Regions from separate parts of the Enterococcus sp. AZ126 genome, predicted to be linked through region 1. Evidence: riboswitches for the same ligand, from Rfam matches in the RefSeq annotation. Region 1 holds a riboswitch; each other region holds the start of a gene.
What was found. A riboswitch is a leader RNA that binds a small molecule or an ion and turns the genes downstream of it on or off. The one in region 1 is predicted to bind magnesium.
Positions count from the first base shown of each region.

Region 2: another riboswitch for magnesium. It lies ahead of IGI43_RS03005 (phosphatase PAP2/LCP family protein); the one in region 1 lies ahead of IGI43_RS04125 (LCP family protein).
Region 3: another riboswitch for magnesium. It lies ahead of IGI43_RS02795 (MgtC/SapB family protein); the one in region 1 lies ahead of IGI43_RS04125 (LCP family protein).

Region 1 covers NZ_JBIOSB010000001.1:837,278-839,485, forward strand. The annotation lists gene budA (acetolactate decarboxylase) at 1-43, opposite strand, end outside; M-box (ykoK) riboswitch at 732-901, shown strand; gene IGI43_RS04125 (LCP family protein) at 1,197-2,123, shown strand; gene IGI43_RS04130 (FtsW/RodA/SpoVE family cell cycle protein) at 2,120-2,208, shown strand, end outside.
Region 2 covers NZ_JBIOSB010000001.1:618,574-620,781, reverse strand. The annotation lists gene IGI43_RS03010 (ABC transporter ATP-binding protein) at 1-682, shown strand, start outside; M-box (ykoK) riboswitch at 854-1,020, shown strand; gene IGI43_RS03005 (phosphatase PAP2/LCP family protein) at 1,265-2,208, shown strand, end outside.
Region 3 covers NZ_JBIOSB010000001.1:573,015-575,222, reverse strand. The annotation lists gene dnaI (primosomal protein DnaI) at 1-38, shown strand, start outside; gene IGI43_RS02800 (hypothetical protein) at 286-756, shown strand; M-box (ykoK) riboswitch at 900-1,070, shown strand; gene IGI43_RS02795 (MgtC/SapB family protein) at 1,260-1,925, shown strand; gene IGI43_RS02790 (GNAT family N-acetyltransferase) at 1,955-2,208, shown strand, end outside.

The DNA.
Region 1 (2,208 bases):
CACCCAACGTTCCATGCTGATATAAGACTGCTTCTTCTGTCATTGTTATCCCCTTTCTGTAAAACTGATCTTGTAAAATTGTTTTATAAGCATTTCACTCTTTTTTTAATCGATTGAGATTACAATCATAGTTAAAACTTCTGCATATCTCACAAAATCGACTGGTAAAAGTTCATATCAGAAACACGATGCTTTAATACTTAGTAAATTTATCTCTATTCGCTTCAAAAATGTAACTAGATTGATCATTTATCAACTTTTTTCACCATAATTCCAGCACCTTTTCTGCTTCATTCCACGTTGTGTCACATTCATTTTGAAAACAGATTACATTACGTTTCATCACTCATAAAAATAGAATATTCGTAAAAAATTTAAATAAAAACATTATCTTTTTGATACAGTTTTCAACTCTGTATTATTTTTTATTATAGCACGCCTACTATTTTTTTGTTTACTCATTTGTCTGACACCCATAAGTGAAGATTTAGCTGAAACAATCGTTCCTCTATTCTTTATTTCTATTAACTTTTTTCTTTATATTTAAGAAAGAGTAAAGAATATAGATAGATGTATTTTTTTGGCATATTCACTTTTGTAGCGTGAAACCTCTAGACGATGGGATTTCTAGTTTAAAATAAAAAAAGTCATTATAAAAAAAGCATATTATAAAAAAATTAATATTTATCTCATTGACTTCATTAGAGATATTTACTATATTTAAGACGATCTGAATAACTTGTTAGGTGAGGCTCCTATGGAAACACAGGCTACTGCTCAAAAATGTCGAAAGACAGGAATGGGTAGGACAGGAATTGTCGAATTAAGGCTTTTCACAAAGTAGCTAAAAGCTCTGCTTTTTACGTTTCATAGTGCTAAAACTCAACGATGAGAATGATAAAAGGCTCTTTTTTGTGCTGAAATCAATCCCCTTCGCTGAGTTATTCTAAGCGGAGGTTTTTTGTTTTTGTAAATAATGTTGACAGGATTCTTACTCTTTAAAGGCGGAGAGACAAATCAAAGAAGGACTGTTTTCTTCATTTTATATTATCGATCGTGAAGATTCTTCTTTTATTTTGTGCCTGTTGTTATCCATTATTTTTTAGTCAAAATACCCTTTTTATCCCCCATCTAAATCAATTCCTAATGCCAAGCTTTATTTGATGATCAATTAAAATGATTAGCGAGGAATAAAAATGAAAACAGGAATGAAATTTTTAGTTTGTATACTTCTTTTGGTTCTCTTGATTATTATAGGAGTCGGCAGTTATACAGCAATCAGCTTTCATAATGGGAAAAAAATGGCTCAATCACAGGTAAACAAGAACAAGAATAATGATTTTTCTGGTGATCAGCAGACGAATATGAAAGAAATCACGATTATGATCATAGGTGATGACGGTCGAGAAGATGATGAAGATGGGGGACGCGCTGATACCTTAATGGTCGCCCACTATAACAGTGAAACAAAGCAACCCATATTAATATCAATTATGAGAGATTCTTATGTTTCAATACCGGGACATGGTTTGGAAAAAATCAATGCAGCCTATGCATATGGTGGAGCAGAATTAACGAGAAAAGTGCTTAATGACTCGTTTGGATTACCAATCAATTATTATATTTCAGCTGATTTTAATAATTTCATCCAACTGATCAATGAACTGTATCCAAAAGGCGTTGAAATCGATGCAGAAAAAGAGATCAATTTAGACAATGTCGATATAAAAAAAGGCAAGCAAATCATGGATGGCAACACATTGTTACAATATGCTCGTTTTCGAATGGACGAAGAGGGCGATTTTGGTCGCGTAAGAAGACAGCAACAAGTCATGGATGCTTTGGCTAAACAGTCCAAAGATGCTTTACCTCTAGCACAACTTCCAAAAATTGCTGGTGAAGCTGTTGGCTATTTGGATACAAACATACCTACTAACGTACTTATAGACTTAGCAAAAGATTTTCTTAAAGGGAATGTAAAAAATCTTGAAACATTATCTGTACCAGTTAAAGGGAGCTGGGCATTTAATGACTACACTGATGCCGGAAGTGTATTGGAAGTCGATGAGAAACTAAATGAAGAAGCGATTCATAAATTCTTGAATGATGGAGAAAGTCAATGAAACAAGTAAAGAGATTATCCAAACTTCATTACTTAGATTTTTATATTTTGATCCCTTATTTTATCTTATGTGTCGTAGGCATATT
Region 2 (2,208 bases), 220 kb from region 1:
CATCAATGATTTTAGTTCACATGTCGATCCAGGCCAAACAGTTGCCATCGTTGGACCAACTGGAGCTGGTAAAACAACAATGGTTAAATTATTGATGCGTTTTTACGACGTGACTTCTGGTGCGATCAAAATCGATGGACACAATATCAAAGACTTTAACCGTGCAGATTTGCGTAAAAATATTGGGATGGTATTACAAGATACTTGGTTATTTAAAGGAACTATCATGGAAAACCTGCGTTATGGTCGTTTAGATGCAACAGATGAAGAAGTTTATGAAGCGGCCAAAGCTGCACACGTTCATCACTTCATCCAAACATTACCTGGCGGCTATGACATGGAGTTGAATGAAGAATCTTCAAATATCTCTCAAGGTCAAAAACAACTTTTGACCATTGCTCGTGCAATTTTAGCTGACAAACCGATCTTGATACTTGACGAAGCAACATCCTCTGTTGATACAAGAACAGAAGGACTGATTCAAGGTGCGATGAATAACTTAATGGCTGGTCGTACATCATTCGTTATCGCGCATCGTTTATCAACGATCAAAGATGCAGATAAAATTCTTTACATGCAAGACGGTGATATTAAAGAACAAGGAACACATGAAGAATTACTTGCTCAAGATGGCTACTACGCATCACTTTATAACTCACAGTTTGAAGAGGTAGATGAGTAAAATATAGTTAAAAAGAAGCGACGATCAAAACTATTTTGATGTCGTTTCTTTTTATGCAATAGAATGACATTTTCTAAATTCCCTTGGATTTAAATTAAGAAAAAATAAAGACGCTAAAAATAACTTGAAAAAAATGCTTTCTAACGGTATTATTTAGTAAATTAAATAGATAAATAACCTTGTTAGGTGAGGCTCCTATACAAACATAAGCTATTGCGCAGAAACGTCGAAAGACGCCAATGTGTAAAACAGGAATTGTCGAATTAAGGCTTTTCATAAAATAGCTAAGAATTTTCTTTACGTTGTATAGTGCTAAAACTCAGACGATGAGATTGATTGAAAGTCAAACGTCTTAGGAAAAAAATGTTTGGCTTTTTTCTTTTGGTAAATATGGACTTGATTTACTAATTGTGTAACGTCTTATTATCTGCTTGTGTTTTCAAGAGTGTAGTTTGACGAAAAAACGCTGGACTCATGCTTTTATTTGCAAGGCAAGTGAGTTACAGCGTTTTTTATTAGTGTTGTAAATACTGACTTTGAGCTAACAATGTTATTTAATATAAGAATGAAGGGATTTATGACATGTATACGTTGAAAGAAAAAAAAATTACCCCTGCTATTTTGAGTATCTTACTATTTTCAGCATTGACCTTTTTAGTTGTTCAGAATGTTCCATGGTTTAATCAATTAGATGCAGCGATCTATCAATTTAATTGGAAACCAAATGAGACAATGACAACTATTGTAAATTTATTCGCTAAAACTGCGACAATCGGGCCGATTTTTATTATAAGCTTGATAGTAGCATTTACTCTTTGGCGAAAAAAGAAAACATTACTGGCATTTTGGATGATCAGCAATGTTTTCGTGGTGAGTGCATTTGGATTTATATTTAAACATCTGGTGGCTCGACCAAGACCTAATGTGAATCAATTAGCAGAAAGAACCTCTTATAGTTTTCCTAGCGGTCATTCGCTTTTAGCTATGTGTTTGGCGTGTTCAATTATTTTGATTGCACAAACGATTTATCCAAAGCAATACAAAAAGATAAAGATTGCCTTGATCATTTATGTGCTTTTAATTGGATTAAGTCGAATTTATTTAAGAGTTCATTATCCAAGCGATGTGATTGCAGGTTTTTCATTAAGCTTTGCATGGGTGAATCTTTCCTATATTTGTCTTTATAAGTTTTATATCAACAGAGAATTTTCGACATCAGATGCTAAAAAAAGATTTATACAAAGAACGATTTTAGGTGTTCTGACATTCGTGTTACTTATCGTTGCTGGAGCTTCTGCCTATGGAGCTTCCGTATTTAAAAATGTTCAAAAAACAGCCGATAAAATATACCAACCACTGAACCGAGAAACCAAACCTGTAAAACTCGGAAATAGTGAACCTGTTAGTTTTTTACTACTAGGTATCGCAAATGATTCAAAGCGTAAAACGGATTTTCGGGCCAATACGATTATGGTTGTGACCGTCAATGATCAATTAAAAAAGACGACAATTACAAGTATCCCCAG
Region 3 (2,208 bases), 260 kb from region 1:
AAATTACAATGTCTGGAAACGATCGAAGAAATGGATAGAGGAATATTACTGATTATCCTCTCTCCAGGTTTTTAGTGAGGTTGGAACAGAAGTGTTTAACTCTTATTTCCGAAGTTTTTACTTCTGTTCCCACCGTTTATTCAGATTTTTTAAGGCTAGGACCTAACTCGTAGAGCTATGTCCTAGCCTTTCATTTTTTTTATTTTTATTAAGTATACATGATGAGGATGGACGATTGTAGATTCTATCGCTTATAATAAAGTATCAATTTTTGGAGGACGTAACATGAAAAAAATCGCAATAGCAGTTTTAACTGTATTTACGCTGATTTCTTTAGGAGCTTGCGCACAAAATAAAAAAGATTCGTCAAAAGGAAGTGAAGAAACAGCAATGAGCAGCCAAAAAGATCAAGTGATTGATGAAACGCTGAATACTAAAGACAAAGACGAAACGCAATCAATATTTACCGCAGTTTTAGTTGAAGATGCTACGAAAAATGAAACGGTGGACAAATCGATTCGATTCGTTTTAAAAGACGTCGAAGTGGTTGAAGACCCAGAAAAAATAATTAATATGATGAAAAATGATGGCGTTATTTTAAATGTACCAAAGGAACAATTGGCTGATGGCCTCACAGAAAGTGAGTTTAAAGCTGGGGATACTATTCAATTTACTTTAGCTGGCTTACCTGCGATGACGATGTCGATTCCACCTCAAGTCGCTGGAAATTCAGTCGTGAATGTCGAAAAAAAATAATAAATTTAAAAAATAATCAATGTTGATAAATAGTGCAGCTGCACGTTTGTAACATTGGTTATTTTATTTTTGTTAGAAAAATGAATAAAATGCTATTGACATTTGTTTTAAAACGGTGGTATAGTTTCATCTGTAAGTTAATTAAATAGATTTGTTAGGTGAGGCTCCTATACAAACACAGGCTACTGCCCAAAAACATCGAGAGATGCCAATGGGTAGAACAGGGATTGTCGATTACAAGGCTTTTCATAAGGTAGCTAAAAGCTCTGCTTTTTACGTTGTATAGTGCCAAAACTCAACGACTAGATCATACAGGCTTTTTTTTGTGCGCTTATTTATGACCTTCCGCTGAGTTTTTGGCGGAAGGTTTTTTGCTTTAAATCACTACGACTGTTGGAAAAGCAGAGTAGAGGATGAACGGTACTTGCTAAAAAGCAATATGTCCGCGAAAAACCAATCACCGATAAACGAATCTAGGGAAGGAGCAAACCAATGAATTTTTAATCAATATTATCGCTAGTATATTTGCTGGAATGATCATTGGCGTAGAAAGACAGTGGCGAAAAAAACTAGCTGGAATGAGAACAATGACGTTAGTAACGTTTGGCTCAAGTCAATTCGTTTCATTATCCGGTTTAATTCAAGATGACAGCAGTCCGACGCGAATTGCGGCTCAAGTCGTAAGTGGTATAGGTTTTCTTGCTGGGGGTGTGATTTTACGAGAAGGATTTAGTGTGACTGGGATCAATACTGCAGCAACTTTATGGTGTTCCGCAGCAGTCGGAAGTTTGATTGGCGCGGGATTTGTGATCGAAGGGGTGATCTGTTCTATTGTTTTAATGTTAGTCAATATTTTATTAAGAAACCTATCATTCAAAATGGATGACTTAACTGTTCAAAGACAAGAAGAACAAGCCGATTCGATTCATTACCTATCAGTGATTACTAGTAATACAAGTGAAGTGATGCTTAGAACAGAAATTATTCAGTTATTGGATAATTATTGCCTAACCTTTACAAAATTTTCTTGTACTGATTTGGCTGGTAAAAAAGTAAGGCTATTTTTAGAAATCGAAGCTGCAAGAAATGGGACGCTCGCAGTGAATACAATTATTTCCGAATTATCCCAACTATCAGAAGTCATAGAAATTAATCAAATGAGCAATTAAAAGAACGGAGGAATTATCATGGTAAAACAGTGACTGTCAAAATTATCGATTGGAACAGTGAAGAATATTGGAAAGGAATTTTATTAAGAAATAAGTTCCTCAAAACGAGCGCGGGGAAAGAATGGATCAAAGAATTACCTGTAAATGAAGAGCAGGATATCCATATGGCTGCATTGATTGATGGAAAAGTTGTAGGAACCTTACTTCTTTTTAAAAGCAGCAAGGCAATAGCGCAAATTAAACAAGTGGCGATAGATGATCAGTATCAAGGATTTGGTATCGG